DNA from 2 places in the Mycolicibacterium lutetiense genome. Region 2 is predicted to be linked to the other one. Evidence: riboswitches for the same ligand, from Rfam matches in the RefSeq annotation. Region 2 holds a riboswitch; the other holds the start of a gene.

Region 1 (7,082 bases), on a different contig from region 2:
GACGATCACGGCCGATCCTGCGATTGTCGAATTTCGTATACGTGTCGGCATGTCGATCCTCCTCGCGGCCGGATCTCATGCTGCTGCTCTCACTGGTAGCGCCGACCGTTACCAGTCAGTGTATTCCAGATGGACAGCAAGTTAACAGATGGTTGCCAAATTCATAGAGAGTTGAGCTGCCGGGGAGTCTGGCCGGCGGGGGGTGAGGGGCGGGCCGAATAGAAATCGGGCAGCATCCGGGATCTCCGGATGCTGCCCGAATGTCTCACGGAACAGGTGGTGCGGGAACGGGATCTGCCGGCGGGAGCGGTGCCCCCGGGGCCGGCGGCGGAGCTGCCGGGTCCGGGAGGTTCTCACCGAGACCCGGAGGAACATTCGTCCCGGGCGGCGGCGCGGTGCCGGGAAGCGGTTCACCGAGCTGCTCTTTGGGTACCTGACCCAGCATCGCGCCGCGCAGGTTCCCGTCGCGGTACAGCGTGTGCATCTGCCGCATCCAGTTGAGCCCGGAGATATCTGCGTTCTCCTGACCGGGCTCGACGCCGACGACGGTGCCCTGACCAGGCGCGGACGGTTTCTCGTTCTGTGGGAAGAAGTTCCCGTTGTTGAACGCCCGGAGATTGGGTGCCTCGGTCGGCGGCGGCCCACCCGGCGCCGACGGAGCCACGTATTGGCCCAGCAGCGCACCAGGACTCATGTCGATCCCGGCCGGGACACCCAATCGGCCGGGTGCCGTCTCGGTGCCGGTCTGTCCCAGCACCGACAGCCCGTTCGGCCCGAGAGGTGCGCCCATCAGCGGCACCGGGGGCCCGGCCGGCGGTGGTGGCTCGGGTGCCGGCGCGGCGACCGCGGGTGGGCCTGGAACCTCCGGCGGTGCCGGGTCGGCTGCGGCGGTCGCCGAGCAGGCAACCGCCGCGCCGACCACGAACAACCCGGCTGCGGCGAGGGTGGCCACTGCGTTCTTGACCGCGTATGTGGCGCCCAGATTCTCGCTGATGCCTTCGTGTTTCGTGTTCACGGCAGCCCGTCAGACCGACTTGGTGATGCCGTAGTAGGCGACCACGTCGTCGGTGTCGGTGGTGGAGCTGGTCAGGGTGGCATAGGAGCGCAGGAAGGACTGACCGACGCAGCCGTCGACCTTGATGTGGACGTCTTTCAACGTGACGCGCACCGGCGCTGCCTTGAACGACTTCTTGTTGACCGAGACGTTGGTGACGGTGCCCGGCTTGGGGTGGACTTCCAGGGTGCCCGACATTGGCATGCTCACGCCGGTCGGGATGATGCCGGCCAGCGTTGACCCCGAGGTGCTCAGGCCGATCGACCCGATCAGGCGGACCTGTCCCAGTTCGATGCCGCAGCCGATCTGGTAGCCGGTGTCGAGGGTGCCGCCGGTCAGCGAGGTGGACCCGCCTCCGGCGACGGTGCCGGTGAACGTGCCTGCCACGAGGTATTCGCGGGAGGATGCGGCGGTGGTCAGCGGCGCGATGGGCAGCTGGCTTTCATTGGTGGCGGCCACGGTGAGCTTCCATCCGTCGGGGGTGGTGACGACACCGGGCTCGGCGGAGGCGACCAGTCCGTTGTCCGGTGGTGGGCCGGCGTCAACGGCCGGATCGGCTGGGGGCGGGGGTGGTGGCGGGTCGGCCGACGCGAGGGGCGCCAGCGCTACCGGGGCCAGCATGCATACAGCGGCCAAGGTGGCGAAACGATTCAACATGCGGGAACTTGTGCCTCTCATGGGTTTTGAATCTGAGGGGTCGGTGTGGTGATCAGAGCGGGTCATGGTCGGTGTCGTTTGCGGGCCGGGGTCAGACGGTTTTGGTGACGCCGAGGTAGGTGACGACGTCGTCGGTGTTGTCGGTGGAGCTGGTCAGGGTCGCGTAGGTGCGGATGAACGATTGACCCGCGCATTGGTCGAATTTGATGCGGACGCCCGTGACGGTTACGCGGGTACCGGTGCCTTTGAACGACTTCTTGTCGATGGGGACGATGCTGACGGTGCCCGGCTTGAGATACACCTTGCCCTGCAGGCTGATACCGGTACCGAGGCTGCCGTCACCGGCGGAGCCGGTGAACGGAATTTTGATGCCCGGTGTGAAGCTGATGCCGGGGTTGATCTCGGTTTCGTCGTTGATGATGCCGCAGCCGATCTGAGTACCGGCTTCGAGTGTGCCGCCGGTCAGCTTGGTCTTGCCTGCACCTGAGACCTTTCCGGTGAAGGTGCCACCGACGAGGTATTCGCGTGAGGACACCGCGGTGGTCAGCGGGGCGACCGGCAGTAGGGTCTCGTTGGCGCCGGCTACGGTGACGTGCCAGCCGTCGGGGGTGTCCAGGACGCCGGGGGCTGAGGACGGCATTGCGCCGGTGTCCGGTGGGGGCGGGGCGGGTGCGGCTGCGGCTGCGGCAGGAGCGGCGGGGTCCGGCGGGGGCGGGGGATCTGCCGACGCGAGGGGCGCAATCGCCACAGGGGCCAACAGGCAGACTGCAGCCAGCGGGGCAAAACGACTCAACATGTGTGAACTTGCGCCTCTCGTGGTTCTGGGCCCTGTTTGGTCTTGCGACGCGCCGTGGTCGCGAGAAGCCAAAGGGCCCAACGAATCTGTCGCGACGAATCATGAACCGATCGGGTTTCGAATCGGTGAACAACATCCCAACAATTGCCACCGCGTTTCTGGCGACCTGGCATCGTCGAACCTGTGAACCTCCTGTCAAAGCGATTGCACTGCACTGCATTACATACACAACGTGGCTGAGGCGCGCGGCCCCGCACAATGGACGACCGTTAGGGGGGATGACGTGGCCTGGTGTTCACCTTTTGGACATCTGGACGGCCGACCGTGATGCGTCGACGTCAACTATGACGCTTGACGTCGAACTGCTATCCGACTGACGGAGGAATCGTTGAGGTCGTCCCAGATGTATGAGCGAGGAATTGCATCGCTCCTCATTGCCTTCAGTGTTGGGTTCGCCGCCATGCCAACGGCACTCGCCGAACCCGGCGATGAGGCCGGCGTTGCGGGACCTGCGGCGCCCGGAGTGCCGGAACTGCCGCCCGTGGTGCCTGGGGTGCCTGGGGTGCCGGCCGCCGCTCCGGTGGCCGTGCCCGTCGCCGGTACGGATGACCCTGGCGTGCCGGCGGTTACGGCGTGCTCGAAGTTTGCCGATGCCCTCGATTCGGCATCGACGTTCTATGGCGATTTTGCGGATTCGATCGAAGGCGTGGAGCGTCCCGACTACGGGGATCCGACCGTCAGCACCACGAACACCAGCGGGCGGACCGCGCTGCGCGAAGCCGCCGCATCGGCGATGAATGCCGCTGGTACGCCGGGACTTCCACCCGACATTGCCAACCCGATGCGGTCCTGGTCGTTCGGCGCCACCAAGTTGCTGCTGAAGATGGGGCTGCGGACCGGGGGTCAGTCGCTCAACGACACGGCCACCCAGCTCAACAACGACGCCAACAACGCGCAGATGGCCTGTGCCACCGCGGGCACTCACGCCTGACCGTCCGGCGCTGGCCAGGTTCGAAACTCACCCACCCGAAGCGCGGTGAACCGTGCCTTCAGTAAAGGACTATCGTGATCCGGCTTGTGACCTCCTTGGTTGCGCTCGTGCTATTGGCAACCAGTTGTACGAGCAACGGCGACAAGGCCCAGGGTCCGCCGAAGGACGTGCCCAAATCGGCACTAGAAGGACTGCTGCTGAGCACCGACGAGGCCAACACCCTGATGGGGACCGAGGAGATGACGGCTCATCCGCCGGTCACCGAGATGAGTGATCACCGCAATCTGCTGCCCAACCTGAACTGCCTCGGTGCCTGGCAGGTCGACGAGTCCGCCATCTACGGGGAGCACTGGACCGCCATGCGCCAGGTGCTGCTGAGGGCGCCGGACAATGACAACTGGGACAACCTGCTGGTGCAGTCGGTGGTCATCTATCCATCCACTCAGGACGCCAACGACTTCCTCGATCAGTCGGCGGAGCGTTGGTCCAAGTGCACCAACCACCACGTGAACATCACCCTCAACGGTGAACCGCTGCCGAAGTGGACGAGTGGCGACCTGACCAGGACTGACTCCGAGCTCATCCTGCCGTTCACCCGGGTCAAGGGGGATCAGACCCGCGACTGCCAGCGTGCCCTGGCCGTCGCCGCGAACCTCGTCATGGACATCCAGGCGTGTAAGCCGGCGGGATCCTCGGTGACCCAGGCCGCTGATGTGGTGGAGAAGATCAAGGCCGCGATGCCACGGTGAGCGGTGCTGATCACCGGGTAGTCTGAGCCACGCAGCTGGTCTGTCGGCGCCGGGGTATGCGCGGTGCCGACATCGAACGTCGCATGCTGATCGAGATGCGACGTGAGAGGGAACCCGGTGAGAATCCGGGACTGTCCCGCAGCGGTATGCAGGAACGACCGCCGTCATCAGCACTGGCACGCAGGTAACTGCGGCTGGGAAGCGACGGCCAGTAGGTGCACGGTTTCCGTGCGTGCCTGTGAGTCCGAAGACCTGCCAGCTGTACCGGGCGCGCCGCGCCCGGTGGTTCATCGCCTCGCGGAATGGGCAGTGGCCGAAGGCAGGTCACTCGTGGCGGGTGGCTGCGTTCGGTTTGACGTCTCCTGGCGGTGGCCATCCCTCGCACGTTGAAGGACGTCGACATGAGCACAACCGCAACACCCTTCACCGCCACCATCCTCGGGTCGCCGCGGATCGGCCCCCACCGAGAACTCAAGCGCGCCGTCGAGAAGTACTGGGCCGGACGCATCGACCGCGCCGAACTCGAGTCCGTCGCCGCCACGTTGCGCCGCGACACCTGGGCATCGTTGGTCGCCGCCGGACTGGACTCGGTCCCGGTCAACACGTTCTCCTACTACGACCAGGTGCTCGACACTGCAGTTCTGGTCGGAGCCCTGCCGACCCGGGTCCACGGCATCGCCGACGATCTCGACCGATATTTCGCTGCCGCCCGCGGGAACGACGACATCGCTCCGCTGGAGATGACCAAGTGGTTCGACACCAACTACCACTACCTCGTGCCGGAATTTCGTCCCGACACGTCATTTTCGCTCAACCCGGCCAAGGTGCTGGGAGAACTGGAAGAGGCTCGCAGTCAAGGGATCCCGGCCCGGCCGGTGATTGTGGGACCGGTGACTTTCCTGGCGTTGTCGAAGGCAGTGGACGGTGCCGGCACGCCCATCGACCGGCTGGACGAACTCGTCGCTGTCTATGCCGAGCTGCTTGGACTGCTGGCTGACCACGGAGTCGAGTGGGTCCAGTTCGATGAGCCCGTGTTGGTGACCGACATCCTGGACAACGCTGCCGAACTCGCCGAGCGGACGTACTCCCGACTCGGTGCGCTGAACAAGCGGCCTTCGGTGTTTGTCGCGACGTACTTCGGCGAGCTGACCGACGCCCTGCCGGCGCTGGCGCGTGCTCCGATCGAGGCCATCGGTGTCGACCTGGTGGCCGGCTCTGCGGCGGTGCTGGCCGCGGTTCCCGAGCTGAAGGACAAGCTCGTCGTGGCCGGGGTGGTCGACGGCCGCAACATCTGGCGCACGGACCTGGAGAATGCGCTCGGCACCCTGGCCACACTGCAGGGGTCGGCGGGCGCCGTGGCCGTGTCTACGTCGTGCTCGACGCTGCATGTGCCGTACACCCTCGACGCAGAGTCGGATATCGATGGGGCGCTGCGCAGTTGGCTGGCCTTCGGTGTGGAAAAAGTTGACGAGGTGGTGGCCCTGGCGCGCGGTCTCGGACAGGGGCGGGACGCGATCTCGGCTGAGATCGCGGCATCCGACGCGGCCATCGCGTCGCGCAAGTCCGATCCACGGCTCAACAACGGCCAGGTGCGGGCACGGATCTCGGCGATCGTGGCCTCGGGCTCCACCCGTGGACCGGCCGACCAGCGCCGTACCGCACAGCAGGACCGGCTGAAGCTGCCGTCCCTGCCCACCACTACGATCGGGTCCTACCCACAAACCTCCGCCATTCGTATCGCCCGTGCGGACCTTCGGGCCGGGCATATCGATGCGGCCGAGTACGTGCGACGGATGAAGGCCGAGATCGCCGACGTCATCAAGCTGCAAGAAGAATTGGGCTTGGACGTCCTGGTACACGGTGAGCCGGAGCGCAACGACATGGTGCAGTACTTCGCCGAACAACTCGACGGATTCTTCGCCACCCAGAACGGCTGGGTGCAGTCGTACGGCAGCCGGTGCGTCCGCCCGCCGATCCTCTACGGGGACGTGGTCCGACCCGAGCAGATGACGGTCGATTGGATCACCTATGCCCAGTCGCTGACCGGCAAACCGGTCAAGGGGATGCTCACCGGCCCCGTCACCATCTTGGCCTGGTCCTTCGTCCGGGACGACCAGCCATTGGCCGACACCGCGTATCAGGTTGCCCTGGCCATCCGGGACGAAACTGTGGACCTGCAGTCGGCGGGCATCGCGATCATCCAGGTCGATGAACCCGCATTGCGCGAACTGCTGCCGCTGCGCACCAAAGACAAGGCGGCGTACCTACGCTGGGCCGTCGATGCGTTCCGGTTGTCCACCTCCGGTGTTGCGGACTCGACCCAGATCCACACGCACCTGTGCTACTCGGAGTTCGGTGAGGTGATCGGGGCGATCGCCGACCTGGACGCCGACGTGACCTCCATCGAGGCGGCCCGCTCCCACATGGAGGTGCTCGGTGATCTCAACGCGGCCGGCTTCTCCAACAGTGTCGGGCCAGGTGTCTATGACATCCACTCACCACGGGTTCCCGGCGTGGAGGAGATTGCCATATCGCTACGTGAAGCGCTCAGAGCGGTTCCCGCCGAACGGCTCTGGGTCAATCCCGACTGTGGCTTGAAGACCCGCACCACCGATGAGGTGACCGAGGCACTCAGGCACATGGTCAGCGCTGCCGCGGAAGTGCGCGCCGGATAGCGCCGTTCAGGTCGCCGGGCGTGGGTCTCATGCACGCGATGGGGTCGAACCCCGTGCATCAGACCCACGCTCGGCGGCCTACTGTCCAGTGCATCAGCCGAACTCGATGACGTTGGTCGGTGCGCGGAACCGCTCGAGTGAGCGGGATCGGTAGGCGAGT
Region 2 (7,082 bases):
CCAGGACCTACCCGTAGCGGCGGCGGAACTTCTCCACCTGCCCGGCCGAGTCGAGGTGCCGTGCGGTGCCGGTCCAGAACGGATGGGAATCGCTGGTGACGTCGACGGCGATCAGCGGGTAGGTCTGGATCCCGTCCGGGGTCGGCCACTCGATGGTGCGTTCGCTGGTTGCCGTGGACCGGGTGAGGAATCTGGTGCCGGTAGAGGCGTCCTGGAACACCACGGGGTGGTAGTCGGGATGGATTGCGGGCTTCATTGGGATTCCCCTTCCTGATGGATGTCCTGACGGATTTCCTGATGGACGGACGCGGCGGGTTCGTCAATTCCCGGCTGACAGGGCTCTTGGTGCCAGTCCCCGAACGGGTCGGGGTAATCGGCCCACAGGTCCGGTCGGGCCAGCTCGTCGTCGGTGAGCAGCGCGCCGCGCAGCGCTTCGATGACCTCGCCGGGGCGGGCACCGCAGGCCAGGACCGTCAGCGATACGTGACGATCGCCGAACTGGTGATGCCAGTCGATCGCGGCCATCGCCACGCGTTCCGGATCGGTGTAGGCCAGCTCGGTGGAATCCATTGCCGATAACCACTTTCCGGCGTTGCTGAAGTGCATTCCGCCGCCCGCGGATTCGATCCACATGACGTCGGTCGGGCGGTTGGCCAGCCAGGCCCGGCCGCGGGTGCGCACCACCCCGTCGAGCAGGAGGTCGACGGCGTCGTGCAGGCGCAGCGGGTGAAACGGCCGCCGCGCGGCGAATTCGATGATGATGACCTCGTCGTCGGGCGCCAGCGGCGGTTCACCGGCCAGGAGTGGATCGTGCGGGGTGGCCGTGCGCCCGCGCCGGCTGTTCGGCTCCAGATGCGCCAGGGCGAGCTCGACGCGGTCGGGGCCCACGGTGATGCGGGCGCGGGGCGCGAGCCGGCGCAGCACTGCCAGGGTGGTGGCCTCGGGCTCGTTGAGCACCAGCATGTCGGCGAACTCGGCCTGACCGACGACCACCTGGGCGACCGTGCGTCCGTCGGGCAGTTCCTCGTCGCCGACAGACTGTTGCAGCCAGACCGCCGCGTCCAGGCACGCGATCACCGCCTCGATGGTGACGTCGCGAGCGGCAGGCCCGTCGAGGTAACCGGGCCCGACGTGGACCCGGATGGTGTTGATCGCCCAGCACACCGGCTCGGCCTCCAGCCAGGGCATCAACTGCACCACGATGCGATCCACGTCGCCGCGCCGGTGTAGGCGCCGCAACAGGATCAGCAGGTCGTCGCGGACGGTGCAGGACACGCAACCGTGGGCGAGCTCGAGAGCGAGTTCGGATGTCCCGTTCCGGTCGGCCACGGTCCGCAGCACCACGTGGCCGTCAAAGGTATGGCGCACCAGCACGGTTCCGGGCCTGCGGCCCAGTTCGTCCGCTACGCCGTTGCTGTCACCTTGACCGGCGATCAGCACCACAGGGGTTCGCACCGCACCTCCCGAGAAAGTTGTTATTGAAAATGATTATCATTATCGTAAGGCTACCCCATTCGAAGGAGACCGATGTCTGCCCACTGCCAAGTCACCGGGCGCTCGCCCGGGTTCGGCAACACGGTGTCGCACTCGCACAAGCGCAGTCGTCGCCGCTGGAACCCCAACATCCAGACCAAGACCTACTACCTGGCAGGCGAGGGTCGCCGGGTCCGGCTTCGGGTCAGCGCCAAGGGAATCAAGGTGATCGACCGTGACGGCATCGAGGCCGTGGTGGCCCGGCTGCGTAGCGCAGGGGAGAAGATCTGATGGCCAGCACCGATATCCGGCCCATCGTGAAGCTGAAGTCGACCGCGGGCACCGGGTACACGTACGTCACCCGCAAGAACCGCCGCAACGACCCGGACCGGATCGTGCTGCGCAAGTACGACCCGGTCACCCGTCGTCACGTCGAATTCCGTGAGGAGCGCTGATGGCCAAGCGATCCAAGATCGTCAAGAACGAGCAGCGCCGGAAACTCGTGGAGCGCTATGCGGAACGACGGGCCGAGCTCAAAGAGGCCATCCGCAATCCGGCCGGCACGCGTGAGGAGAAAGCCGCAGCGGTCACGGCGCTGCAGCGGCTGCCGCGTGATTCCAGCCCGGTGCGGCTGCGCAATCGAGACGCGGTCGACGGCCGGCCGCGTGGCCATCTGCGGAAGTTCGGGCTGTCGCGGGTCCGCGTCCGCGAAATGGCGCACCGCGGTGAACTGCCGGGCGTGCGGAAGTCGAGTTGGTGATGGCGGCGAACTCCCGGAAGAACACCAGGAAGCGCCCTCCGGCCACCGATGTCAAGAAGCCCAGGCGCAATCAGCTGAAGGCCCTCGGCGTGACCGAGGTCGACTACAAGGATGTCCATCTGCTGCGCACCTTCATCAGTGAGCGGGGCAAGATCCGGTCCCGGCGCATCACCGGGCTCACTCCGCAACAACAGCGCCAGGTCGCCACGGCGATCAAGAACGCCAGGGAGATGGCGCTGCTGCCGGTGGTCGGCCCGGCTTGACCTACCATTCGAGGCGATAGGGCGACTGCGGATCGTGGAAGCCGGTGTGAATCCGGCGCGGTCCCGCCACTGTGATCGATCGACCAGCATCCGTTGGCCGTCGAGAGCCAGACAAACACCGCAGTCGCCACCTCGCACGTACTGGGGCGGATCTCCCCGGAGAGGACGGGTACGCCCATGGGTGCTCGTTGGCTGATCACCGGACTGGTGTCGGCGCTACTGGTATCGGGGTGCGCCTCGACCGCAGCGCCTGAGACTGCGGGCAACGCTCCGCCGGGATTCCCGGTCACTGTCGACAATTGCGGTGTCAGCACCACCTATGGCCGACCGCCGGCCCGTGCGGTCGCACTCAACCAGCATGCGATCGAGACGCTGCTGGCGCTGGGCCTGCAGGATTCCATGGTCGGCACGTCGTTCCTCGACGACCGGATCCTGCCCGAATATCAGGCCGCCTACGACAGCGTTCCGGTACTGGCCAAGGAGTACCCGTCCTACGAGTCGCTGCTGGCTGTCGAACCCGATTTCGTCTACGGCGGCTGGGACAGTGCGTTCGACGAGAAGGAGGGTCGCGCCCGGCAACGGCTGACCGACGCCGGGGTGAATACCTACCTCAATATCGAGGACTGCCGGTCCGGGCCCGTCGCCATGTCCACCGTGGACGACGAAATCCGCAGTATCGGAAAGATCTTCGGTGTCACCGACCGGGCCGAGCGGCAGATCCAGACGCTGCACGACGAGCTGGCGCAGTCCGCGGCGAAGGTGCGTGACGTCCAGCCGGCGCGGGTCGCGGTCTATGACAGCGGTGAGGCGACGGTGTTCACCTCGGGCGGCAAGGGCATCGGCAACCTGATGATCGAGGCGGCCGGCGGCGTCAACGTGTTCGCCGACGTGCCCAAGGTGTGGGGCGACGTATCGTTCGAGCAGTTCGCCGAGCGGGCGCCCGAGGTCATCGTGATCTACGACTACGGCGATCAGCCGGTTGCCGACAAGAAACGCTTTCTGACCGAACATCCGCTGCTGCAACATGTTCCGGCGGTTGCTCAGCAGCGGTTCGCGGTGCTCCCGTTGTCTTCGGTGGTGGTCGGGGTGCGGGTGGGCCGCGCGGTGCAGGCCCTGGCCCGACAGCTGCACCCGGACCGATTTTCGTGATTCCCTACCGGCTGGTCCTCGCCGGGCTTGCCGCGCTGTTGCTGACGGCGATGACTGCCGGCGTTGCCGTCGGTTCGGTGTCCATCGCGCCGGGACAGGTGTGGGCCATCGTGGTGCACGCCGTCCATCCGGGCCTCGTCGAGCAGAGTTGGCCTGCGGTAAGGGAATCCATCGTGCTCGACGCCCGGCTGCCCCGGGTCGTGCTGGCGGCGGTGGTCGGGGCAGGGCTGGCAGCGTGCGGCATGGCGCTGCAGGCCGTGGTGCGTAATCCGCTCGCCGATCCCATGCTGCTGGGCGTCTCCTCGGGAGCCTCGGTCGGCGCCGTCGCCATGCTGGTGTTCGGCGCCGGGGTGCTACCTGCACTGACCTTGCCGTTGGCAGCTTTCCTCGGAGCCTTCCTCGCGCTCGTCGCGGTCTACTTTCTGGCCCGCTCGGGCGGGCGGATGACGACCGTACGGCTGGTTCTGGCCGGCGTGGCGGTGGCCGAGGTGCTGTCCGCGCTGGCAAGTCTGATGATCGTGACCTCTGACGATCCGCACAAGGCGCAGTCGGCTGTGCGGTGGATGCTCGGGGGCCTGGGTGGCACCACCTGGCGCATGGTCTGGGTGCCCGCGTTGGCGGTGGTCCTCGGCGTGATCGTGCTGCTGGCCGTCACCCGATCGCTGAATCTGCTCTACACCGGTGAGGAGGCGGCCGCCTCGCTCGGGCTCGATGTACACCGGTTCAGGGCGGGAATGTTTCTCGTCGTGGCGCTCATGGTCGGAACCATGGTCGCGGTCAGCGGGACGATCGGGTTTGTCGGGCTGGTCATGCCGCATGTGACGCGTCTGTTGGTCGGTGCCGACCATCGCCGGGCACTGCCGGCCGCCGCACTGCTGGGGGCGGCATTTTTGGTGCTGTGCGACATCGTGGCCAGGACCGTGGCCGCGCCGGAGGAACTGCCCGTCGGGATCCTGACCGCACTCGTCGGCGGGCCGTTCTTCCTGTGGCTGATGCGACGAAAGGCCCGGGTGTGACGGCAGGCGTGGAGTTCGAGGCGGTTTCGGTGTCGGTGCGCGGCAGACCGTTGATCGCCGACGTCTCGTTGTCGGTCGCCCCCGGTGAGATGCTGGCCGTGGTGGGTCCCAACGGGGCTGGCAAGACGACGCTGCTGCGGACGTTGTACCGGGCCCTGCGGCCGAGCGCGGGACGGGTGCTGGTTGACGGCGCCGACGTCTGGATGCTGCCCGGCAAATTGGCCGCGCGACGCGTCGCGGCGGTATTGCAGGAAGCCGCAGGCGATTTCGAGCTCACCGTGTTCGACATGGTGGCGATGGGGCGCACACCGTACAAGCGATCGTTCGACTCCGACAGCCGTGAGGACCGCGAAATCATCGGCAGCGCGTTGGCCGCGCTGGATATTGCGGACCTGAGCGGGGCCGGCTACGGCCGGCTGTCCGGAGGACAGAAGCAACGCGTGCTCATCGCTCGCGCGCTGGCCCAACGCACCGAGGTCATCGTGCTCGACGAGCCCACGAACCACCTCGATCTGCGCCACCAGCACGAGGCCCTGGGCCTGCTGCGGGAGTCCGGTGCGACGGTGGTCGCCGCCCTGCACGACCTGAATCTCGCTGCGGCATATTGCGATCGGATCTGTGTGCTTGACGGCGGAGAACTGGTTACCGTCGGAACCCCCGTGGAGGTCCTCACCGTGGATCTACTTGCCGACGTATACGGGGTCGCAGCCCGGATCGCTGTCGATGCCGGAAGGCCTCAGATCACCGTCGTGCCCAAGACGGTGGCGACGTGGTGAACATCGGCACCCAGCTCGGCGAGATCGCCTCGCTCGGCGGGTTCTTCGCCATCACCGTCGGCGGGGATCCGGCCGGCTGGGTTCCGGTGCGACGCTGTTATGACGACGGCTGCGCCGACCTCGTCGCCAAGACCACCGCCGGGTATCGCACGACGGACCTTCGTATCGGTGCCTCCCTGGTTCAGTTCAGCCACGCGTCACGCTTGTGGTCACCGCTGCTGGGGTGTGCGCTGCAGTACGGGGTGCTGCCCGGGCTGGCCGATCTGCAGCGCCGCGGCACCAGTACCGAACTCCGGTTGCCGGAGCCGCTGGGCGAACCTGTCGACGCCGGTACGGAGATGGTGCGGCAGCTGTATCGATCGGTGATCGTCGACCACCTCGAGCCGCTGGCCGCCGGGCTTCGGGTCAAGATGGCGCCGCGGCTGCTCTACGGCAATGCCGCGGCGGCGTTGGTCGCGGCGGCGGCTCAGCTGGCCCGGGCCCGACCGGAACTGCACTACGACGTCCTGGACGTCACCGAATCACTGTTGGCCACCGGCGAATTGGTGGGGACGGGCCACCTGACGGGGTTGACGTTCCGCCGCCGCAGTTGTTGCCTCTACTACCGGGTGCCCGGCGGATCGAACTGCGGAGATTGCGCGCTCAACTGAACGCGGCCAGGGTGATCCCGACTTCGGTCAGGCGCTCACGCACCGCCGTGGCGATCTGCACCGCACCCGGGGAATCACCGTGTACGCAGACGGAATCCACTGTCACCTCGATGGCCGAGCCGTCCAACGCGGTGACCTGGCCGGCGGTGACCATCCGCGCCACCCGCTCGGCGATCTCCGCGGGATCGTGCAGCACCGCGCCAGGTTCGCGCCGCGACACCAAGGTGCCGTCGGGTTGGTAGGCGCGGTCGGCGAACGCCTCGGCGACGGTGCGCAGCCCGCGTTGCTCGGCCTCCTCGAAGAACACCGAATCGGACAGGCCCAGCACTGGCAGGCCGGTGTCGACGGCCGCTACCGCGGCCGCCACCGCGGCGGCCTGGTCCCGGTGGCTGACGATCGTGTTGTACAGCGCACCATGGGGTTTCACGTAGGTCACAGTTGTTCCGGCGGCATGGGCGATGCCCTGCAGCGCGCCGATCTGGTAGATCACGTCGGCGGTCAGGTCCTCGGGCGTGACGTCGATGAAGCGTCTGCCGAATCCGGCCAGGTCCCGGTAGCTGACCTGGGCGCCGACGCGTACACCGCGGTCCGCGGCCGCGCGGCAGGTGCGCAGCAACAGCGCCGGATCCCCGGCATGGAAACCGCAGGCCACGTTGGCACTGGTGACCAGGTCGAGCATGGCCTCGTCGTCACCGAGTTTCCACGCGCCGAAGCTCTCGCCGAGATCGGCGTTGAGGTCGACGGATGCAGCCACCCGACCAGCCTAGGACGACGTCGGGTCCGGCCAGCCGTTCTCCGACACGAATTCGGGCAGCGGGCGTGCGGTGGTCCAGTGCTCGATCTCCAGCACCGGCCGGTCCGGGAACTCGGGCACCGGGCCGAGGCACAGGATCGCCACGGGTTCGGCGTCGGCGGGCATGCCCATCAACCGGGCCAGGGGCAGGGGTTTGAAGATCGACACCCAGCCCATGCCGAGGCCCTCGGCGCGGGCGGCC

What was found. Region 2 has a riboswitch for cobalamin ahead of JOF57_RS28625 (ABC transporter substrate-binding protein). Riboswitches for the same ligand answer to the same signal wherever they lie in the genome.
Region 1: another riboswitch for cobalamin. It lies ahead of metE (5-methyltetrahydropteroyltriglutamate--homocysteine S-methyltransferase); the one in region 2 lies ahead of JOF57_RS28625 (ABC transporter substrate-binding protein).

What each region holds. Positions count from the first base shown of each region.
Region 1 is NZ_JAGIOP010000001.1:1,068,628-1,075,709, forward strand. Features, by position in the region: gene JOF57_RS05210 (hypothetical protein) at 1-9, opposite strand, end outside; gene JOF57_RS05215 (hypothetical protein) at 266-1,015, opposite strand; gene JOF57_RS05220 (MspA family porin) at 1,025-1,711, opposite strand; gene JOF57_RS05225 (MspA family porin) at 1,803-2,507, opposite strand; gene JOF57_RS05230 (Rv2240c family protein) at 2,968-3,498, shown strand; gene JOF57_RS05235 (sensor domain-containing protein) at 3,585-4,247, shown strand; cobalamin riboswitch at 4,317-4,521, shown strand; gene metE (5-methyltetrahydropteroyltriglutamate--homocysteine S-methyltransferase) at 4,649-6,922, shown strand; gene JOF57_RS05245 (class I SAM-dependent methyltransferase) at 7,016-7,082, opposite strand, start outside.
Region 2 is NZ_JAGIOP010000002.1:4,002,658-4,009,739, forward strand. Features, by position in the region: gene JOF57_RS28595 (type B 50S ribosomal protein L31) at 8-256, opposite strand; gene mrf (ribosome hibernation factor-recruiting GTPase MRF) at 253-1,455, opposite strand; gene rpmB (50S ribosomal protein L28) at 1,528-1,764, shown strand; gene rpmG (50S ribosomal protein L33) at 1,764-1,928, shown strand; gene rpsN (30S ribosomal protein S14) at 1,928-2,233, shown strand; gene rpsR (30S ribosomal protein S18) at 2,233-2,496, shown strand; cobalamin riboswitch at 2,508-2,633, shown strand; gene JOF57_RS28625 (ABC transporter substrate-binding protein) at 2,674-3,645, shown strand; gene JOF57_RS28630 (FecCD family ABC transporter permease) at 3,645-4,661, shown strand; gene JOF57_RS28635 (ABC transporter ATP-binding protein) at 4,658-5,437, shown strand; gene JOF57_RS28640 ((2Fe-2S)-binding protein) at 5,434-6,087, shown strand; gene JOF57_RS28645 (LamB/YcsF family protein) at 6,080-6,841, opposite strand; gene bluB (5,6-dimethylbenzimidazole synthase) at 6,851-7,082, opposite strand, start outside.